Linked DNA regions of Thiocystis violascens DSM 198. The protein of the gene in region 1 interacts with the protein of each later gene in a pairwise test. Links are inferred from orthologs where the notes say so. Each region holds a gene or a part of one and is shown in the gene's direction. Other genes may lie near its edges.

Region 1 (5,921 bases):
ATCGGCCAGCTCGCCCGGCGCTTCACCCTCGCACGCGGCACGCTTCTTTACTACGACCGCATCGGTCTGCTGACACCGAGCGGACGCACCAACGGCAACTATCGGCTCTACAACGCGACGGATCTCGAACGGTTGAGCAAGATCCGCCATTACCGCGCGGCGGGGCTGTCGCTGGAGGCGATCCAGCAGCTCCTGCGCCAGGAAGGAGAGGGACTGCGCGGCGTTCTGGCGCAGCGTCTGTTCGCCATCAACCAGGAGATCCAGCACTTTCACGAACAGCAGGCGCTGATCCTCAAGCTCCTCCAGGCCGATCCGCTCACCCTGGATGCCCCGGTCGTGACCAAGGCGCTGTGGGTGGAGATGTTACGCGCCGCCGGTCTGGACGAGGCGGGCATGCAGCGCTGGCATCGGGAGTTCGAGCAGCAGGCGCCCGAGGCCCATCAGGCGTTTCTGGTCTCGCTGGGCATCGACGCCGGAGAGATCGCGGCGATCCGGGGCTGGTCGCGCGAGAGGGGGCAGGGGGAAGCGGCGTGAGATGAGGCGATGTTGGTTTCGAGGCTTTTGAGGGATGTGCTGGGGTGAGCAAGGCCCCCGGAAGCGCGACTATAAAACCTTGATTACTATCAGTTAAGCCGCCAAACCCAGCGACGGGTTCCAGTTGCTGACGTGTCTGACTGCGAGGCCGTGGAGCCAATGGACAAGGCGCTCGCTGAATAAGCGCATCGCATCGATTCCAAATTGCTCCCTGAAAGGGAGCGTGGGCTGGCCCCCAGTATCGATATCTTCTGCCCACCGATAGATCTGGGCGATGACTGATTCTCGGTCGCTGCGGTGCCAGATTGCGAGATCCATCAGGTGTGTCAGCAGAAGGTGGTCCGATGCGATCAGGGCGTCGATGTCGGCATGGCTGAGGATCTCGTCAAGTCGATCCGCGGCGGGGATGACATGCCAGGGCCAGGCTATATCCGCCGTCGGCTCATCATGGCCGTCCCCGTACAGGTTGCGAGTGGGAAAAGGCGCCCATTGCTCGCAGGTGTTCGCCCCGAGTTGTTGCCGGGGATTTTCACCTAGGCTGCGTTCTGACTGTTTTGGGCACTGCTCGGACTCCGAAAGACAGATTCGCCATCCATCGGCTGGGCAAACTCCGATGCTTCCAGTCCCGCCGGCCAAGCATGCCGCAATGCCTCTAATTTGAGCCGCTCGCGCTTTCCGCCGATCAGTTGTCCGGTGGAAATGACACCAAGGCTCCGGCCTGATCCAAGCTCCAGCGCGTGCCGTCGCTCGCGCCGATGCCGGTCTCGATCCGCCAGCGTTCCGGCAGGGGGCGGGGCAGGGCCAGCATGCCGCCGCCGGGGGTGTCCAGCAGGGTGAATTCGATCAGACCGCGCACGGGCTGCGTCAAATCCACCCGAACCTTCCAGCAGCCATTCCATTCGCGGTAAAAGTCATACCGCAGTTCGACCCGGCCGACCAGTTCGGTCAGCACGTTCCGGATGAGCGCGCGCGCGCTGGACACGCGTCGGCGCAGATCGGTGAGTGGCGTGGGTTGGGTGCTGTCGTTCATGCGATATCCTACCCTTTCTCTTACGATACCCAACTGTCATACTGGGTTCCATGCTGCGGCCGTTGCATGTTCCGCCGATCAACTTGCGTTCGCAAGCGATAGGCGTTGGCTGAACGGCGCATGAGGGCTTGAATTTCGCTCATTCGGAAGAACTACCTGATCATGAAATCCGTGCCTATTTCTCTTGACGAGTCGACGCTTGCGCTCGGTGCGACTCACGCCATTCTCGACGCCTATGCCGTGCGCGCGCAGTTCCCGATCCTGAGGTCCAAGGCCCATGGCCGGCCGCTGGTGTATCTGGATAGCGCGGCCAGCACGCAGCAGCCAGAGGCGGTGATCGCGGCGGTCGGCGACTACCATCGACAGCATCATGCCAATATCCATCGCGGCGTCTACCAGCTTTCGCAGACTGCGACGCGGATGTATGAAGACGCGCGTCTGACCGTGGCTCGTTTTCTGAATGCCGCCGAGCCAGCCGAGTGTCTCTTTACCCGAGGGGCGACCGAGTCGATCAATCTGGTGGCCTCCACCTGGGGTGCGGCCAACCTGAAGCCCGGCGACGAAATCATACTCTCGACCCTGGAGCATCACTCCAACATCGTGCCCTGGCAGATGGTGGCGCACGCCACTGGCGCTCGGATCAAGGTCATCCCCATCGATGACGCCGGCGAAATTCTGCTCGACGAGTATCGCCGTCTGCTTTCGCCGCGTACCCGGCTGGTCGCGGTCAATCAGGTGTCCAATGCGCTTGGCACCGTCAATCCGGTGAGCGAGATCATCGCCGAGGCGCATGCGGCGGGCGCCTTGGCGCTGATCGATGGGGCGCAGTGGGTCGCGCATGGCGTGACCGACGTGCAGGCGCTCGATGCCGATTTTTATGTCTTCTCCGGGCACAAGCTCTACGGGCCGACCGGGATCGGCGTGCTCTACGGCAAGCGCCATCTGCTTGACGCCATGCCGCCCTATCAGGGCGGCGGCGACATGATCGAACGGGTGACCTTCGAGGAGACCACCTATGCCCCGCTGCCGAGCAAATACGAGGCGGGCACCCCGAATATTGCCGGCGCGGTCGGTCTGGCGGCGGCCATCGCCTGGGTCGAGTCGCTCGGGCTTGCGCGCATCGGCGCGCACGAACAGACCCTGCTGCGTCACGCGACCGAACGTCTGTCCGCCATTCATGGGTTGGAGATCAAGGGCACGGCGCGGCGCAAGAGCGGGGTGGTGTCCTGGGTGCTGGTCGATCCGCCCATCGCCACGCTCGATGTCGGCGCGCAGTTGGATCTGCGGGGTATCTGTATCCGCACCGGACATCATTGCTGTCAGCCCTTGATGGATCGGCTCGGCGTCGCCTCGACCGCGCGCGCCTCGCTGGGCGTCTACAACACGCTGGAAGACATCGATCGGCTTGCCGGAGCGGTGGCCGATATCGTCGATCATGCCCGTCAGAAAACCCGTGCGACCGTGGCGAATCTTGAGCCCGGCGTCAAGGCGGGTTTCGTGTCGCCGTCCGCCGCGCCAGCGCCAGCGGTGGACACCGAGGAAGCGATCTACCCCGCCGCCGCCGCCGCGTCGCCCCAGGCCGCCGCCGACGACATTGCGGAAGTCTTTGCCTTCCTGCCCGATTGGCCGATGCGCCACCAGTACGTCATCGATCTGGGCGATAAGCTGCCGCCCATGCCCGAGGCGCTCAAGACGGCGGCCAATTCGGTTCAGGGTTGTCAGAGCACGGTGCATATTGCCGCGCGGGTCAGACCGGGATCGGACGACATCATCGAGTTTCTGGCCGACAGCGACGCCAATCTCGTGCGCGGCCTGATCGCGTTGCTTCAGCAACTCTATTCGGGGCAGCGTGCGTCGGCGATCCTGGCATTCGACACGGATGCCTTTTTCGCTCGGATTGGACTTGATCAACACCTGAGCATGTCCCGCCGCAATGGCCTGGCAGCGATGGTGCAGCGTCTGCGCCACCTGGCGCTTCAGTCCGCGGTGCTCGCGGGCGAGCCGGCCTGAACCGTTCGGAATGCCCGGGTTCGGATTCAGTATTCGATCTCGTAAACCGCTCCCGCGCGGGTGCCGCCTGCGGCACCGACATCCGCCTCCAGTCGCAGATTGGGGGTGACTTCGATCCGCAGGACGCCCTGTGACTTGCCGGCGCGGGCGTTCTGTCGGACCCCGAGATAGACGCCCTCGGATAACTGCCGCCCCCCTTCCAGGCTGGCCCGGCCCTGCTCGTCGGTGCCGAGCGTGAGCCGGTCCAGGCCCAGCCGGGCGCGCGCCCGTTCCAGCAGGTCGGGTCCGTCCACCGCGATCCCCGCGAGCGATGCGGTGGCAATCCCGAGCCGCGCGGCCTGGACGGCGGACAAACGCCCCCCGGCGACGCCAAACAGCAGCCGGGACAGAATCTCGCCGTCGGGCATGTCGGGCTCGCCTCGCAGCACGATGCGCGGCGCGCTCGCCCGGCCGAGGACCGAGAGGATCGCGGTGCCGCCGTCGGCGACCGCGCGCGATTCCAGATCCAGGCTTGGATCGAATCCGGCGGCCCCGTCGAAGTCGATCCGCCCGCGGTTGAAGCGCAGATTCTGCCCGACCAGTTCGTACTGTCCGCGCAGCAGGTCGAGCCCGCCGCTCACCAGCGGGGCGGCGACGGTCCCGCCGAGACGCGCCGATCCGCCCAATTCGGCATCGATGCCTCGCCCGCGCAGGGTGATGTTGCGGGGCGCGGAGATCGCTAGGTCAAGCCCGATGGCGGCGGCGCCACTCAGTCCCGAGGGACGTTCCGGCGCCGTGACGGGCGCGCCTCGCTCGCGGACCCGGAGGGTGGCGATGTTCGCGGGCAGACGTTCGGGCAGACGAATCTCGGCGCGGCTCAAGCGGACCGCGCCGGCGATTTTCAGACCATCCGTGAGGTTTCCGCGCAGCGTCAGGTCCGCATCCCCCTGGGCATCCAGCAAATCGCTCTGGATCGGGCGGGCCGCGCGCGCGACCAGCGTCAGCTCCATCGGGACTCCTGGCGCCAGCAGGCCGAGACTGCCATTGAGCGTGACGGAGCCAGTTCCGGCCGTCCCGGCGAGGCGCTCGATCCGCAGGGTGTCGCCCGAGAGCCGCAGGGTTCCTGAGATCCGTGTCAGGGCCAGACCGAGGGTCCGATCCCAGACAGCGGCATCCGAGAGCTGGAGCGTCCCGTTCAGTCGGGGGTCGGCCGGGGTGCCGGCGATGGCGGCATCCAGCGTGACCCGGCCGCTCGCCTGGCGTCCTCCGCCGGTGAGCAGCGGGTCGAGCAGGTTGAGATTCAGTTGGCCGGTGGCGCGCAGATCCAGTGCGTCCGGGGCGAGTGGCCGGCGTCCGGCGAGGCGTCCCCGCAGGCTCAGGCGGTTGTCCGTCCCGGCCTCGGCCTGGATCGCGAGCCGGGTTCCTGTCGGCTCCAGGTCGATGTCGGCCTTGAGTCCGGCGGGGGGGAGGCTGCGTCCAGCCAGCGTGTTCAGTCGCAACCCTTTGGTCTGAATCCGCAGCGACCCGAGCGGCGCGTCTGGCGTACCGGCGAGTTGGGTCTCGCCGGACAGAACGCCGGTCAGCGGATACTCCGGGATCGCCAGACTCAGGAGTTCCAGCGGGAGCGCGGTCATCTTTGCCCGGAGATCCAGTTTGGGCGTCGCGCGTCCGGCAATCTCGATGCTGCCCTTGCGCAGTCCCAGGCGCAGTCGATCCACCGCAATCCCGGCGCGCAGATCCAGGACGGCTGGGGCCAGCAGACGAATGGACTCGTCCCGGACGCGGGCGTCGAGTCGCTGGAATGCCAGTCGGCGAGCGGGCAGGTCGAAGCGTCCCGATGTCTCCAGGACGATCCGGCCAGCGGGGGTTGTCAGATCCGTGTCCAGGGTCAATGCGGGATTGAGCGCCGATCCTTGCGCGGTCGCCGTCAGGACGCCGTTCGAGACGCCGTTCGGCCCCTCCCATGACAGTCCCTCCAGGCGCAGACGCGCGCGGATCTCCGCCGCCCTCCCAGGGTCGGTCACGCGTCCGTCGAGATCCAGGGTCCGCATCCTGACCGTGCCGGGCAGCAGCAGATCCGCGCCCTTGGCCATGATCTCCGCCGCGCCCGCGGGCGGCAGGGTCAGATTGACAGCGAGACGGCCGGCGAGCGATGTTCCCGTCCAGGGTTGCAGCAGGGGGACGAGGTCGGCCAGCCGCTCGGCGTTGAGCCGCAACGCTCCCTGGGGCTGGGCGGCCCCCGGCGGCAGTTCCAGATCGCCGCCGATCGCGACGCTCCCCCAACGGCTGTCGCCGAGCGAGAGTCGCAGTCCCGCGTTCGGGGTTCGTCCGGCGCTGATCGCGATGGAGACGGGTTGGCCGGCCCAGT
Region 2 (5,778 bases), 2.0 Mb from region 1 along the record:
CATCATGGCGTCGATCAGCTTGAGCGTCTTGACCGCGGTATTGGCACCCTTTTCGGCATCCTGGAACACCGCGTATTTCTCCTGGTTCGCTTCGCGCTTGGCCAGCTTTTCCTCGACCACCGCGAGCCAGTCCGCGTCCTCCGCGAAATCGGTCTTGACGGCCGCGACGAGACTCTTCATCTCGCCGACCGAGGTCACCTGCTCCTCCGCCTTGGCAAACCATGCGCGGGCCATCTCCCGGTCGCCCAGCACGGCCAGCGCACGCTTGCCAAGGTCCAGCAAGGCCGGGGTTCCGGACGCCAGCTCGCTGGACTTGACCAGAATCTCGCGGGCGAATGCCTGATCGCCGAGCTTGGCCGCGACCGCGTCCAGCAATTTCAGATGCTGTCCCAGGTCGGTCATCCCGGCCATCGCCTTGCGATAGATCGCCGTCGCCCTGGCCGTTTCGCCGAGCCGGTCGACAACCTCGGCGGCGACCGACAACAGGTCGTTGGGCTGGGTCAAGGCATCCGCCGCGCGGCCATAGACCTCCGCCGCATAGGCCTTATCGCCGGTGTCCGCGATCACCGCCTCGGCCAGCTTGAGCCGTTCGGCGGCGGCGCTCATGCGCTCTTCGGCCTTGGCGTAGAACTGCTTGGCCAGCGCCGGATCGCCGACTTTCGCAGCGATGAATCCTCCCAGTTCCAGAAGCTGGCCCTTGTCGTTGACCTCGGGCAGCGCCCGGCGATAGGCGGCGACGGACTTGTCGCGATCGCCCAGCAGGGTCCAGTACGCAGTGGCCAGATCGAGATGTTCCTCGCCGCTCATGGCGAATTCGGCGGCCTGCTCCATCAGCTCCGCGACCTTGTCGCCATCCTCGAACAGCGCCTTGTAGCCGGCGGCCAGGGCCGCGAAATCCTTGGGAAACTGACAGTCGGTCTCGGCGTTGTCGAGCACCTTGCGGGCCGCGTCCCGGTCGCTGAAGGTGTCAAGATAGCCTTTCGCGTAGGCGACCGTCTCGGTCATGCCGTCCAGATGACGCGCGGCCTTCTGATAGAAGGCGCGCGCCGCCCCGGCGTTGCCTTCGGCGGACAGCGTGCGCGCGAGATCGAGGTAATCGGCCAGGGTCTTGGCCTGCGCCTCGACCTTGGCGAGCAGGGTCGCGGCCAGCGCCTCGTCGCCCAGCGACTCCTTGGCGTAGCCCGAGAGCGTCAGGAATTCGCCAAGCTTTTTCGCCTCGCCGGCGGCCTCTTCGATCAAGGCGCGACCCTTCGCGGGATCGATCCCGGTGCGCGCAAGACTGGCACCCAGCGCGGCCTTCTCCAAGGCATCGAAGCAGGCATCCTCCGCCTGCCCGTAGAGATCCCCGGCGTAATCGGTCAGACCGGCGGCAACGGCGCCCTCGGCGGCGGCCAGATAGTCCGCCGGCATCTGACACTGCGCCTCGGCGCGCTCCAGCAGGGTCTTCGCATAGTCCGCATCGATTGTGAGGGCGGCTTGCGCCAGCGTTGCGAAGTCGGCCGCGCTCTTGCATTGCGCCTCGCGGGTCATCAGGTCTGCCTTGGTCGTCATCGGAGTTCCTCGAATTTCAGCTCGTTGTTCAGGTGCGAAACCGCGTCCGGCAAGGCCCGCGCTGTTGTTGAAGGTGATGTCCTGACATCAATCTACCCGCAGAGGGCGGTTAATGGACAGATGGAATTTCGTCACCGATGGACTGTGGAACGACCGCGCGCACCCCATGTAACCGTCAACAACGATCGACGTGCGATGACGTGATCGGTCTCGGCCAATCGTCCCGAGCCTGGATGCCGGGTTCGGATCATGGAGCATATGATGACCCGTAGCCCCTTCTTTCCCAAATTTTCCGATCTGCCCGCCGAACTCCCGATCTTCCCCCTGGCCGGCGCGGTCGTGATGCCGGGCGTGCAGCTCCCGCTCAATATCTTCGAGCCGCGCTATCTCAACCTGGTGTTCGATGCACTGGCGTCGGATCATCTGCTGGGCATGATTCAGCCGACCAGCGAAACCATGCTGGACGAGATTCCGGCGCTCCACCGCATCGGCTGCGCCGGCCGCATCACCTCCTACAGCGAGACCAGCGATGGACGAATCATCCTGGTTCTGACCGGCATCTGCCGGTTTCAGATCAAGCGCGAAATCGAGGCTCGTCAGGGCTATCGGCGCACGGCCGTCGACTGGGAGCGGTTCGCCGCGGACTGTCATGACAACGCGGAAACGATCGCCGACCGCGCGGGATTTCTCACGTCGCTCAAGTCCTATTGCAAACTGCGTGGGGTCGAGGTGCCCTGGAACGACATCGAGAAGATGGCCGACGCCGATCTGACCAATCTGCTCTGCGCCCATCTGCCGCTCAGTCCGGAGGACAAACAGGCACTGATCGAGACCATCTCCACCGGCGAGCGCGCGGCCCTGATGCGCGGACTGCTGGACATGGCGTCGGCCTCCAGCATGCGCGTCGCGGAGCATCGGCATTGAAATCGACCGCTTCTGGGGCAATTTCAAGATCCTGACGACATTCTGATTCACGAGGGTTTTCCATGGCAGTTACCTTGACTGAAGCAGCCGCGCGCCATGTGGCGACGATGCTTGCAAAGCGCGGGCATGGCGTTGGTTTGCGGGTTGGCACGAAAAAAAGCGGCTGTAGCGGCTTCGCCTATGAGGTCGATTACGCCGATGGCGTCGACGCCCAGGATCGGGTGTTCGAGAGTCATGGCGTCCAGGTGGTGGTCGACGCAGACAATCTTGAGCGCATCGACGGCATGGAAATCGATTTCGTGAAATCCAGTTTGCTCAACGAAGGCTTCGAGTTTCGCAATCCCAGGGTGAAGGATCGCTGCGGGTGCGGCGAATCGTTCAGCGTTTAGAGGTGACCCACGAGCCCCGCGATGAGACACGACGACATTCAAGAGATCATCGATAATTTCGAGCTACTGGGCGACTGGGATCAGCGCTATCAATACCTCGTCGAACTTGGCGAGCGAATGCCCCGAATGCCGGTCGAAGACAAGACCGACGCCAACCGGGTGATGGAGTGCATGAGCCTGGTCCATGTCGCCGCGCATCCGGATCCCGACCGGCGGGGACATCTGTTCTACACCGGCGACTGCGACACGGCCATCATCAAAGGCGTGGTCGCGCTGTTGGTGGAGCTGTTCTCGGGCAAAACCCCAGCGGACATCGAGTCGCTTGACGTGGACGATCTCTTCAAGGGCTTGCGGCTCGAAGAACATCTGAGTCCGAATCGACACGTTGGCGTCTATGCCATCGTCAATAAAATGAAGCGGCAGGCACAAGGCTGAAGACCATCCCCTGACACCGCGTCCAGCACGCATGCCGCGTTTCACCCTACTGCCATTAAAGTGATTTCCGAAAAAGCGCAGACCATTCGCCCCGCCTGAAACCGTTCGTGGTTCGAGTACCTCACCACGAACGGTTTCAGGCTTCGAGTCCGAGTCCGAGTCCGAGTCCGAGTCCGAGTCCGAGTCCGAGTCCGAGTCCGAGTCCGAGTCCGAGTCCGAGTCCGAGGATCTCCGGGAAATCGCCTTCATGGCACTTCATTGTTCCGCCCCCCGTTTATAGTTGTTTCAAATAGCGCATCCCACCCAGCCGCTGGCTTTGGTCGAGGATCCAATCCGCGCGCTGCTGGAGCCGTTCGGAGGGGTGGTCCAGCCGATACATGCCGGGTGCCGGTAAAGCGCCGATCAGCAGCGCGGCTTCCTCCAAGCCGAGTGCGCTGGCTGGGCAACCGAAATAGCGCTGGCTGGTGGCTTCGACGCCGTAGGTGCTTGGGCTGAATTGAGCGACGTTGAGATAGACCTCCAAAATCCGCTCCTTCGACCACAGAACTTCCATCAACAGCGCCAGCCAGGCTTCGATTCCCTTGCGCAACCAACCCGATTCCGGCCACAAAAACAGATTTTTGGCGGCCTGTTGAGTAATGGTGCTGGCGCCGCGCAGTCGGCCTCCCCGGCGGTAATCGGACCAGGCATGACGGATTTCGACCAGATCGAAACCCAAGTGATGCGGAAATCGCTGGTCTTCGCCCGCGATGGCGGCCAATCGAACGGTCGGCGGGATCCGTTCCCAGGGAACCCAGTCATAGCGGTAATAGGGGGGCGACTGATCGAGTCGCCAGACATTGAAGGCATGACGCAACATGAAGGCGGACGCCGGCGGATCCACCCAGCGAAAGACGCCGACCAGCAGCACCGACAGCAACACCGAGAAGAGCGTCAGCCCCAGCAACAGACGCAACAGCCAGCGGACACCGGACACCAGCGGGTGTCGGCTCCAGCCGCCCGCCGCGCGCATCCGCGTCGTCATCCACCCGGCGCGGACGGGATCCCGCGCTTCAGCAGCCTGATCGAGAGAATCCATGTCCGCGGCACACCTCAAAATCAGCCGGAAAAGACCAGCCTGAAGCAACTGCCCTGGGGTTTGGCAGGCGCGTAGGTCAGCCGAATCCCATTGCTCTCCGCGAGTTCCCGCGCGATGTAAAGCCCAAGCCCGGTCCCCTTGGAGGTCGTCGTATAAAATGGGTTGAAGATCTCATTGACGGTCGCGGCATCGATCCCCGGTCCCGCATCGATAATCTCGATCAGCGCCTCGCCCAGGTCGCCGGTCCGGTCGAGCCGAATCAGAATCCGGGCCGGCTGCGCGTCCTGTCTGCCATGGATGAGCGCGTTTTCGCACAGATTGGCAAGGATCTGATGGAGATGGCGGGGATCGGCCTCGACGGCGATGGCGTCCGCGTCGAACGCGAGTTGGAGCGCGTTCTCGTTCAATTGATGGCGTTCGCGAAATTCGGCGGCGAACTCCTCCAGCCAGACGGCCAGATCGATCGGGGAAGGCTGCCGCTGATTGCGACTGGAGAGTTGCAGCACGCTGTGCACGGTTTCTTCGATGCGCGCGCCGTTGCGGCGGACGATCTCCAGCAGGTGATGGTCATCGTCGGTCAGCCCCGGACTTTCGGTCAATAATTGGCTGGCATGGGTCATGGCACTCAACGGATTGCGAATATTGTGGGCAATGCTCGCGGTCAATGTCCCCAGCGAGGCGAGCTTGATCTGCTGGGCCTCCCTGGCGACCTCCCGGTTGTCGCGCAGATAGAGGATGACGCCGCTGGCGCGATAGTCGCCCAGCAGCTTGAGCGAGACCCGAATCTCCCGGTCGCCGATGTGGATCAGCCGCCCATTGGGAGGGGACGGCCGCACCTGCGTCGCCAGCCAGGCGCCCAGTTCGGGCGAGAGATCGGACAGCGCCGCCCCGGTGTTGAACCGCTTGGCTCCGAGTAAATCCAGCGCGGCCCGGTTGAGCAGTCGCAAGCGGCGTTCACCATCGGCCACCAGGATGCCGGTGCCGATGCTTTGGATGATGAAGTCGTTGAGTTTCGAGAGATCGTCGATGTCGACCTTGCGCCGCGCCGCCAACGCCTCCGCCGAGCGCACGCGCCGATACAGCACATGCGACATCAGCGCGACCATAAAAAACAACAGACCCAGCAGGCCGGCTTGGGTGAAGGACGTGGCGTGCGCATCGCCCTGCATGGCGGAATAGATCTGCTGGGCAAAGATGGCCAGCGAGGCGAGCGCGGCGAACAGCAGCGACAGACGGCCTTCCATCATCAACGCGGCGGCGGCGACCGCGACGGCGAGCAGGATGCCAAGCCCGCTGGCAATGCCCCCCGCGGCATGCATCAGGAGGGTATAGGCGAGGATATCGACGAAAATGCCGATCTGGACCTGTTGGATCCGGTGCGGCCAACGATTCGCCAGGGAT

Evidence for each region. The genes of interacting proteins can lie anywhere in the genome.
Region 2: the proteins of THIVI_RS06850 (region 1) and THIVI_RS15930 interact in binary tests that used the Escherichia coli proteins (3 or more experiments, as listed by UniProt). The link is inferred for Thiocystis violascens DSM 198 from one-to-one orthologs.

Annotation. Positions count from the first base shown.
Region 1 is NC_018012.1:1,544,812-1,550,732, reverse strand. What follows is about bases 1,219-4,150. They hold THIVI_RS06850 (SufS family cysteine desulfurase), read left to right. Parts: upstream 1,219-1,726; coding sequence 1,727-3,574; downstream 3,575-4,150. Other genes in these bases: THIVI_RS06845 (translocation/assembly module TamB domain-containing protein), read right to left, coding at 3,601-4,150; THIVI_RS06855 (hypothetical protein), read right to left, coding at 1,219-1,564. Outside these bases: THIVI_RS06865 (MerR family transcriptional regulator), read left to right, coding at 1-534; more of THIVI_RS06855, read right to left, coding at 1,217-1,218; more of THIVI_RS06845, read right to left, coding at 4,151-5,921. UniProt on the Escherichia coli protein: Cysteine desulfurases mobilize the sulfur from L-cysteine to yield L-alanine, an essential step in sulfur metabolism for biosynthesis of a variety of sulfur-containing biomolecules.
Region 2 is NC_018012.1:3,590,505-3,596,282, forward strand. What follows is about bases 1,804-4,592. They hold THIVI_RS15930 (SufE family protein), read left to right. Parts: upstream 1,804-2,885; coding sequence 2,886-3,299; downstream 3,300-4,592. Other genes in these bases: THIVI_RS15920 (LON peptidase substrate-binding domain-containing protein), read left to right, coding at 1,813-2,475; THIVI_RS15925 (HesB/IscA family protein), read left to right, coding at 2,538-2,864; THIVI_RS26085 (hypothetical protein), read right to left, coding at 3,436-3,558; mtgA (monofunctional biosynthetic peptidoglycan transglycosylase), read right to left, coding at 3,574-4,377; THIVI_RS15940 (sensor histidine kinase), read right to left, coding at 4,398-4,592. In the rest of the region: THIVI_RS15915 (tetratricopeptide repeat protein), read right to left, coding at 1-1,551; more of THIVI_RS15940, read right to left, coding at 4,593-5,778. UniProt on the Escherichia coli protein: Participates in cysteine desulfuration mediated by SufS. Cysteine desulfuration mobilizes sulfur from L-cysteine to yield L-alanine and constitutes an essential step in sulfur metabolism for biosynthesis of a variety of sulfur-containing biomolecules.